3 regions of the Croceibacterium sp. TMG7-5b_MA50 genome follow, and region 3 is predicted to be linked to each of the others. Evidence: predicted binding sites of a transcription regulator. Region 3 holds the regulator's gene; each other region holds the start of a gene.
The links. Region 3 encodes LexA, which represses DNA repair genes until DNA is damaged. Its sites were predicted from a motif close to GTTCCNCNCTTGTTCT; they were not measured.
Positions count from the first base shown of each region.

Region 1 (3,258 bases), 620 kb from region 3:
GTGCTGGCCGTCTCGGCACGCGCCACGGTGCCGCCATTCGGCAGGCGGAAGTCGATATCGTCCGGCAGCACGACGCCGCCCTGGGCGCCGGCATAGACCTGACCGTCCTTGGCGAGCGCCGGGGTGGCGATAACCGCCCCCGCCGTCATCAGCCCGATTAGCAGCTTGCTCATGAAATCTCCCCTGTATGCCGGACCGCGAAAGTCAGGCGCGCCACATGCCCGTCCGCACGCCGCGCCAAGTGCGGCAATCTGTGCAGATTACGCGCCCAACGCCACTTACCTCATCAGGTTCCTGGAAGCTGCCCTTTGTCGGTTGTCAAACAGCAAGCCTGTACCATTACAGGTCGAGCATGAACTGGCCCGGCGCCTCCGGCCAGTGCGGCGGCACGGCAAAACTGCCACAGTCGAGCGCAAATCGCAGCGGCTGGAGCCCGGCCCGGCGGCGCGCCGCGGCAAAGCGCGCGGACAGCAATTGCGCCCATGGGCCCTGGCCACGCATCCGGCTGAAGAAGTCGGGATCGTTGTCGCGCCCGCCGCGCATCTCGCGCACGATCCCCATCACCTTCGCCGCGCGATCCGGGAAATGGACCGCCAGCCATTCGCGGAACAGCGGCGCCACCTCGTGCGGCAGGCGCAAGGGAATGTAGCCGACCGATTGCACGCCGATCGCCGCGGCGCGCGCGATGATCGCCTCCAGCCCGTCATCGGTGATGGCCGGGATGATGGGGGAGATGGCGCAATGCACCGGCACGCCGGCCGCCACCAGCTTCTCCAGCGCCGCCAACCGCCGCGCCGGCGCCGGCGCGCGCGGCTCCAGCAGCGCGGACAGGCGCAGGTCCAGCGTCGTTACGCTGATCGCCACCGCCGCCAATTGCCGCCGCGCCATCGCCCCCAGCAGGTCGATGTCCGCCAGCACCCGGTCGCTCTTGGTGGTGACGGTCACGGGGTGCGCCGCTTCCAGGCAGACCTGCAGAACCGCGCGGGTCAGCCGCCAGTCCCGCTCGATCGGCTGATAGGGATCGGTATTGGTGCCCAGCGCGATCGGCCGTGGAACGTAGCCGGGTTTGGCCAGCGCCTGCCGCAGCAGGGCGGCGGCATCGGGCTTGGCGAACAGCTGCGTCTCGAAATCCAGTCCGGGGGAGAGGTCGTGATAGGCGTGGGTCGGCCGCGCGAAGCAGTAGATGCAGCCGTGCTCGCACCCACGATACGGATTGACCGAACGGTCGAAGCCGATGTCGGGCGAGGTGTTGTAGGACAGCACCGATTTCGCGCGTTCCGCCGTGACGGTGGTGCGCAGCTTGACCGGGGGCCCATCCAGCGTCGCCACATGGTCGCGCCAGTCGCCGTCGACTTCCCTGTCCTGCCCGGCGAAGCGGCGGGACCGCTCCGCCGATTGCGCGCCACGGCCACGGATCGGCGGAGGACTCGGTGGAGGCGCCATGACAAGAACAAACATAGAACATTGGTGCAAGTGGATCAACCTGGGGCTCGCCGCCATCTGTGACGTTGTGACATTCCGCGGGACAGGCTAGGTCGCCGGGCCACCATGCCCGCGATGCTGCTCCCCATCCTGTTTGGCGTCCTTGCCAGTGCCGCCACGCTGCTGGGGGGGCTGCTCGCACTGCGGCTGCAGAACCGGGCGACGCTGGTGTTGGGCCTTGCCGCCGGCATCGTCCTCGGTGTCGCCTTGTTCGACCTGATCCCGGAGGCGGTGGAGCTCGCCACGGACCGTTACGAGATGCACCAGCTATTCGCCTGGCTGGGCCTCGGCGTCGGTGCCTACCTGCTGCTGCACCAACTGCCCGGCGCGGACCGGCCGCAGCCGTGGCAGGCGCATCTCGGGCCGGCGAGCCTGACGCTGCACAGCTTCATCGACGGCGCGATGATCGGCATCGCCTTCCAGGTCTCGGCGGAGATCGGCTGGCTGATCGCCGCTGCCGTGCTGACGCATGACGTGGCCGATGGGATCAACACGGTCAGCCTGTCGCTCGCCCGGTCGGGCCCGCGCATCGCGAAACGGTGGCTGCTGATCAATGGCGCGGCGCCGCTGGCAGGCACGCTGGCGGGCCTGCTGATCGCGGTGCCGGACGGGCTGATGGCTCCGCTGCTGGCGGTGTTCGGTGGCGTGTTCCTGTATATCGGCGCGTGCGAGCTGGTGCCGCGCAGTCATGCCCGCGACCCGCGCCTGCGCGTCACGCTGGCGACGCTGGCGGGCATGGTGCTGATGTGGGTGGTGACCGGCCTTGCCCACGGGTGACGCCGGCTTACCGCTCCAGCAGGCGGGGCATTAGTTCCACGAAGTTGCAGGGCCGGTTCCGGCTGTCGAGCTGTTCGGCCAGGATGCCGTCCCACCCATCCTTCACCGCGCCGTTCGATCCCGGCAGCGCGAAGATGTAGGTGCCGCGCGCCACGGCCGCCAATGCCCGGCTCTGCACCGTGCTGGTGCCGATCGTCTGGTAGCTGATCCAGCGGAACAGCTCGCCGAAACCGGGGATCTCCTTGTCCGCCACGCGCAGCACCGCCTCCGGCGTGATGTCGCGCCCGGTCAGGCCGGTGCCGCCGGTGGAGATTACCGCGTCCACCGCCGGATCGTCGATCCACCCTTCCAGCCGGGACATGATCGCGCCCGCATCGTCCCGCTCTATCGCGCGCGCGACCAGCGTGTGGCCGGCGCCGGTGATCCGCGCGGCCAGGATGTCGCCGGACGTGTCGTCATCGGGTCCGCGCGTGTCCGATACGGTCAGCAGCGCGATGTTGATGGGTCGGAAGGTGCGGCTCTCGTCGATCGCCATCAGCGTTGTCCTCCGGCCGAAAGGTACACCTGCCCGCCGGCGCCGGGGAAGGCCGGCCACTGGTTCTGCGCCAGGCTGACGCGGCTGGGGGACAGGTCGGCGCTCGCCTGCCGTTCGTACATCCAGTAATTGCGGGTCACGATGGCGACATAGCCGCGCGTCTCCCAATAGGGGATCGATTCCATGTAGAGCAGGGGATCGCCGCCATCATTGATCTCCCCGTTCCAGCGGGTGACGGGGGTCAGCCCGGCATTGTAGGCGGCCATGATCTTGGGCAGGGCGCCGCCCGTCGCCGGGCTGTCGCGCAGCATGGCCAGGTTCTGCTGCCCGAATGCGAGGTTCACTGCAGGGTCGAAGATGTTCAGGCTGCCCGCATCCATGCCCAGCCGCGGGGCGTGCTGGCGCACGGTGATGGGGGTGATCTGCATCAGACCCTGCGCCTGCGCCGGGCTGACCGCACTGGC
Region 1 is NZ_CP156082.1:1,416,796-1,420,053, reverse strand. It holds gene V5740_RS06865 (OmpA family protein) at 1-173, opposite strand, end outside; gene V5740_RS06860 (PA0069 family radical SAM protein) at 340-1,443, opposite strand; gene V5740_RS06855 (ZIP family metal transporter) at 1,549-2,259, shown strand; gene moaB (molybdenum cofactor biosynthesis protein B) at 2,267-2,794, opposite strand; gene V5740_RS06845 (transglycosylase SLT domain-containing protein) at 2,794-3,258, opposite strand, start outside.
Region 1: a site for LexA is predicted at 1,448-1,463, ahead of V5740_RS06860 (PA0069 family radical SAM protein). Genes of this name have one in related genera too.

Region 2 (3,258 bases), 1.1 Mb from region 3:
TCGTCACCTGGGCCGAGAACATCGAGGGGCCGTGGAGCGACCCCGTGCCGCTCGGCCTGCCGAACCATATCGACCCGTGCCATGCGGTGGGGGAGGACGGCAGCCGCTGGCTGTTCCTGTCCGGCGGGGACCGTGTGCGCCTGGCTGACGACAACCTCTCGCTCGCCGGCCCGGTGGAGCATGTCTACGACCCCTGGCGCTATCCGTCCGACTGGGTGGTGGAAGGCTTCGCCCCGGAAGGGCCCAAGATCCATCGGATCGGCGACTGGTTCTACATGCTGACGGCGGTGGGCGGCACCGCCGGGCCGCCGACCGGCCACATGGTGATCGCGGCCCGGTCGCGATCCATCAACGGGCCATGGGAACACCATCCGCGCAACCCGCTGGTGCGCACCACCAGCGCGGAGGAGGCGTGGTGGTCACGCGGTCATGCCAGTCTGGTGCAGGCACCCGATGACAGCTGGTGGTCCGTCTATCACGGGTTCGAGAACGGGTTCTGGACATTGGGCCGGCAGTGCCTGATGGATCCGGTCCGCTTCACCGACGATGGCTGGTTCGACATGACCGGCGGCGACCTGTCGCAGCCGATCACCAAGCCAGGCGGCGGAGCCGCGCAGCCGCATGGCATGGCGCTGTCGGACGATTTCTCCCAGCCGCTCGTGCTGGGCAGCAAGTGGGCCTTCTTCCGCCCATCTGCCGACGAGGCCAGCCGCATCCGGGTGGCGGATGGCACGCTGCACCTGGCTGGCAAGGGGGAGGCACCGTCCAGCGGGTCGCCGCTGCTGCTGACGGCGGGCGATACCCGCTACACCTTCGAATGCGATATCGAGGTTGCGCCCGGTGGTCGGGCAGGCCTGATCCTGTTCTATGACGACAAGCTTTATGCCGGGCTAGGCTTTGACGAGCAGCGGTTCGTCACCCACCAATACGGGATCGAGCGTGGACGCCCGGCCAATCCGCACGGGCGGCGCATGCGGCTGCGCGTAACCAACGACGCCCACATCATCACGTTCGATACCAGCGGCGATGGCGGGCAGACCTGGCACCGGTTCGACCGCGGCATGGAGGTGTCGGGCTACCACCACAATGTGCGCGGCGGCTTCCTGATGCTGCGGCCCGGCCTCTACGCCGCCGGGCCGGGAGAGGCGCGGTTCCGCAATTTCCGCTTCACCGCGCTGGACTGAGGACCTCAGCCGGGCGTGGCCGTTACTGGCCGCGCCCGGTCTTCTCCTGCAGCGCATCGATCCGCTTCGATGCCTCCGCCTTGGTCAGTTCGGTGTCGTACTGCCCTTCGTCGCCCGCTTCCTCGCTCAACGTCTTGAGATAGCTGGCCTGCGCGCCGGTCATTGGCTCGTCACCGGTGGTCCAGGTGTCCGGATCCTTCTCCGCATTGGAGACCGGGTGCGACTTCGGGTTCTCGTCAGGCTTTTCTGCAATCACGGCATGATGCTCCTTTGTCGACATCAACGCCGACATGTGCACCCTGTTCCGCCTCTGTTCCGCTCGACAGGGCACCGCCCGGCGGTATCATGCGGTTGCAGCCAGGGGGTTGGGGCATGAGCGAAGTCTTGCAGGCGGCCATACCGGCCGGCGGATTGGTGGCGGAGCCTTCCGCTCCGGTGACATCGGACGGGCACACGGCGGAACATGCCTGCCTCAATTGTGGGACCGCGCTGATCGGCAGCCATTGCCATGCCTGCGGCCAACAGGCGCATGTCCATCGTACAGCGGGCGCCTTCCTGCATGACCTGCTGCACGGGGCACTGCATTTTGAAGGACGGACCTTCGCCACGCTGCCGCTGCTGCTACGCCGGCCGGGGCAACTGACTCGCCGCTACATCGAAGGGGAACGGGCGCGCTTCGTCTCCCCGATGGGCCTGTTCCTGTTCACCATCTTCATCATGTTCGCGGTGTTCCAGATCATCGGCCTCAGCCCGCCGGCCGACATTGGTCTCCCGGACGATGCGGTGGCGCAGATGAAGCAGGTACAAAGCCAGGCGGAAGCGGATCGGACCAGGGTCACGCGCGACCTTGCCGCCCTGCCCGCCGGTGATCCGCAGCGTCCACAATTGCAGGGGCAGTTGGACGAACTGAACGGCCGCATCACCGCCATGGAGGCGGCACGCACCGGGCCGGACACGATCGAAGGGCTGGAGGAGGTCCACACCGGCTGGAAGCGGCTGGACAAGGGCATCGCCAAGGCACGCCGGAATCCTGGCCTCGCCCTCTACAAGCTGCAATCGAACAGCTACAAGTTCAGCTGGCTGTTGATCCCCCTATCGATCCCGTTCGTGGCGCTGCTGTTCCTGTGGCGGCCGCGTTACGGCATGTATGACCACGCGGTGTTCGTCACCTACTCGCTGTCGTTCATGTCACTGCTATTTATGGTGCTGACCGTGCTTGGCATCGCTGGCGTGACGCTCGACTGGCTGTTCGTGGCAGGTTCGGTAATCCCGGTGTGGCACATCGCAACGCAGCTGCGCCATGCCTATGGCCTGTCGCGCGGCTCCGCCCTGTGGCGCACGCTGGCGCTGTGCGTGTTCATCCAGGTCATCATTGCCCTGTTCGTATCGTTGCTGCTGGTGCTGGGGCTGATGGGCTAAGAACCGAAGGCCGCACATTCGGGATCGAGCGCCACGACCTGCCTTCTCAGCGCGGCACGCGCCAGCCGCTCCACCTCGACCCGCCGGCGGGCGGCGTTCAGCGGATGGCTGGGGGCAGGGCGCACGATTTCCGCATCGTAGCCGTCGGCAACGATGATGCCGCAGCAATCAGGCCGGTAATCGGCGCCTTCCAGCACGGACCGGTCCAGTTCCGGCGGCAGGCCCCAATAGAAGCGGTCGCAGAAGTCCAGGTAATCGGGCCACTTGCCATCACCCAGCAGATCGCTGCGGGCGGTCTTGATCTCCACGATCACGATCCGCCCTTGCGCATCCACCCCCATCAGGTCCGCCCGACGGCCGTTGCGCAGCGGCATTTCGGCCAGCACCCAGATATCGTTGCGGGCGAACAGCCGGCAGATGCCCCGCGTCACCGCGCGCGATCGACGCTCCGCATCGTTCTGCAGGGCCCCGGCAGCGAACAAGGCAAGGGAATCAACCATGCCCCTTGCTGGAACGCATGGAGAACAACGTCAAGCCCTGCACGATTGCGTTTGACCCCGCTGCCACTGCCGATGTAGGGGCACGGCCACCCAGCACCCGTAGCTCAGCTGGATAGAGTACTGCCCTCCGAAGGCAGGGGTCACAGGTTCGAATC
Region 2 is NZ_CP156082.1:2,706,263-2,709,520, reverse strand. It holds gene V5740_RS12655 (family 43 glycosylhydrolase) at 1-1,184, shown strand, start outside; gene V5740_RS12650 (DUF3072 domain-containing protein) at 1,207-1,440, opposite strand; gene V5740_RS12645 (DUF3667 domain-containing protein) at 1,557-2,603, shown strand; gene V5740_RS12640 (MmcB family DNA repair protein) at 2,600-3,103, opposite strand; tRNA gene V5740_RS12635 (tRNA-Arg) at 3,197-3,258, shown strand, end outside; gene V5740_RS12630 (glycosyltransferase family A protein) at 3,244-3,258, opposite strand, start outside.
Region 2: a site for LexA is predicted at 1,486-1,501, ahead of V5740_RS12650 (DUF3072 domain-containing protein). Genes of this name have one in related genera too.

Region 3 (3,258 bases):
CACCGGCGCGCTGATGCCCGCCGATGCCGCAGCCGTGCTGCTGCAGGAGGAGGCGGCACGCGACGGCGACACGCTCAACCTGCTGCCGGGTGGCGAGGCCAGCGCGCGCCATGTCCGCCGGGCCGGCTTCGATTTCGCGGCGGGCGACCCGCTGCTGCCGGCGGGCGCTCCCGTCGGCCCGGCCCAGATCGCGCTGCTGCTGTCGGCCGGGCACGCCGCGTTGCCCGTTGGCCGACGTCCCCGCCTCGCGGTGCTCGACAGCGGAGACGAGCTGGCCACCGATCCCGCAACCTGCGCGCCGCACCAGATCCCCGCCAGCAATGGCGCCATGCTCGCCGCCATGGCGGGACCGCACGTCGCGACCCTCACCCGCATCGGCCCGGTTGCCGACACGCTGGAGGCGCTCGCCGACGCGTTGCAGCAGGCCGAAGGCGCGGACGTGCTGGTCACCAGCGGCGGAGCCTCCGTCGGCGATCATGACCTGATCCGTCCCGCGCTGGAAGCGTGGGGCGCGACGATCGACTTCTGGCGGGTGGCGATCCGCCCGGGCAAGCCGCTGCTGGTGGCGCGGCGCGGCGATCAATGGATCATCGGCCTGCCAGGCAATCCGGTGTCGAGCTACGTCACCGCCGTGCTGTTCCTGTTGCCGCTGCTGCGTGCGCTGGCCAGGGCGAGCGATCCGCTGCCCCGCACGTTGCGATTGCCCCTCGCTACGCCACTGCCGGCGGCGGGCACCCGGATGGAGTTCCTGCGCGGGCGCCTCACCCCCAACGGCGTGGTGCCGCAGGGTAAGCAGGATTCGAGCGCCCTGCTGAGCCTTGCCGGGAGCGACGCGCTGATTCGCCGCCCTGCACGGGCGATGGCAGCCGCCGCGGGCGAGATGGTGGAGATACACCTGCTCGCTTGACGTATGTTCGGAAGTTTCCTACTTGTTCCGTATCCGTTCCCGAAACGGTCGGTCTTTGTTGGGATAGGCGTCATATGCTCACCGCCAAGCAGCACGAACTGCTTCAGTTCATCCAGCAGCGGCTGGAAGCGACCGGCATCAGCCCCTCTTTCGAGGAGATGAAGGACGCACTCGACCTGCGCAGCAAGTCCGGTGTCCACCGCCTGATCTCCGCGCTGGAGGAACGCCAGTTCATCCGCCGCCTCCCCAACCGTGCCCGTGCGCTGGAGGTGTTGCGTCAGCCTGAGAACACGACGCGGCCGGCAGTTGCCAACGACGTGACCCCCGCCCGCCCGGCCCGCACGACGCCCGAACCGGCGAACGATGTGATCGAAGTGCCGCTGCATGGTCGGATCGCAGCCGGCCTGCCGATCGAGGCGCTGGAGGACAGCCGCAGCCTGCCCGTCCCCGCTGCCTTGCTTGGCGCGGGTGAGCATTACGCGCTGGAGGTCTCCGGCGACTCCATGGTCGAAGCCGGCATTCTCGACGGCGACTACGCACTGGTGAAGCGCACCGACAGCGCTCGCGATGGTGAGATCGTCGTGGCGCTGATCCGGGGCGAGGAGGCGACGCTCAAATATCTGTGGCGCGAGAAGGGCGGAATGGTCCGGCTCGACCCGGCCAACAGCGCCTACGACCCGCAGCTCTACCCCGCCGGCGACGTGCTGGTGCAGGGCAAGCTAGCGGGACTGCTGCGGCGATATAATTGAGGGTCGGGCGCGCTCAGTGCGCGCCCACCTTCAGCACCTTGTGCAGCACGAAGGCGATAATGGAGCCGAGCACCAGCCCGACCACGGCTGAGATGCCGGCATAGCCGAGCCAGCCCAGAACACCGCCCCCCACGCCGCCATGCGCGGCCAGCCAGTGTTCCGCATCATGCGCCAGGTGCGCCGGTCCGGGTACCCCCAGCACCTCGCCCGAATGCAGCACGATCCCGCCGCCGACCCACAGCATGGCGATCGTGCCGACGATCGACAGCAGCGTCAGCACGCGCGGCATGGCCAGCAGCAGTCCCCGGCCGAGGCTCTGCGCGCCGGCGCTGTCCCGCTTGGTCAGGTTGAGCCCGACATCGTCCATCTTCACGATCAGCGCGACCACGCCATAGACGACCACGGTGATGACGATGCCCACCAACGCCAGCGTCACGCCACGCGTCACCAGCGTCTGGTCCGCGACCTCCGCCAAAGCGATCGCCATGATCTCCGCCGACAGGATCAGGTCGGTGCGCACGGCGCCGCTGACCCGCGCCTTCTCGAACGCGGCCGGATCGGTGATCGGATCCTCCAGCGTCTCGCCATGCTTGGCGCCGCCCAGCTTCTCCATCACCTTTTCCGCGCCTTCGTAGGCGAGGAACAGCCCACCGGCCAGCAGCAGCCAGGTGATCGCAGCCGGCAGCAGCTCGCTCAGCAGCAGGGCGCCGGGCAGCAGGAACACCAGCTTGTTGATCAGGCTGCCCTTGGCGATGCGCGCGATCACCGGCAGTTCGCGGTCGGGCGTGAAGCCGGTGACGTAGGACGGGGTGACCGCCGCATCGTCGATCACGACGCCCGCAGCCTTGCTGCCGGCCTTGGCGGCCGCGGCGCCCACATCGTCGATCGAGGCGGCCGCAACCTTGGCGATCACCGCCACATCGTCCAGCAGGGCGACCAGTCCACCGGGCATCAGCTATTCTCCGTTGCAGATTCGCCCGGCTTGGTAGCAGATCGCAGGAGGCGTGCTATCCACGTCAGCGCCCTTGCCTTTCGCGTCCGATCCGCTAAGGCGCCCGCTTCCCGCGCTGGCGATCCGCGCCGCACGGGTCAGCAGAAAGCCGGAGGGGCCGATGCCAGCGCGTGATGCGCATGGCAGATAGCCAGCGATCGGCAGGAAGTGAAAAGGAAGCGCACACATGGCTCTTTACGAGCACGTGTTCCTCGCGCGTCAGGATCTGAGCCAGGCTCAGGTGGACGCGCTCGCCGCCTCGATCACGGAGATCGTGGAAGCGAACGAGGGCAAGGTCACCAAGACCGAGAGCTGGGGCCTGAAGTCCCTCGCCTATAAGATCGACCGCAACCGCAAGGCGCACTTCGTGCTCCTGAACCTGGAAGGTCCGGGCGCGATGGTGGCCGAGCTTGAGCGTCAGAACCGCATCAACGAAGACGTGATCCGCTGGCTGACCATCGCGGTCGAGGAACACGAGGAAGGTCCGTCGGCGCAGATGCGCAAGCAGGAACGTGACCGCAAGCGTCGTGGGGATAGCAACTGATGGCCCGTCCGTTTTTCCGCCGCCGCAAGTCCTGCCCGTTCTCGGCCAAGGACGCCCCGGCGATCGA
Region 3 is NZ_CP156082.1:796,848-800,105, reverse strand. It holds gene V5740_RS03975 (molybdopterin molybdotransferase MoeA) at 1-907, shown strand, start outside; gene lexA (transcriptional repressor LexA) at 982-1,656, shown strand; gene V5740_RS03965 (DUF808 family protein) at 1,670-2,608, opposite strand; gene rpsF (30S ribosomal protein S6) at 2,835-3,191, shown strand; gene rpsR (30S ribosomal protein S18) at 3,191-3,258, shown strand, end outside.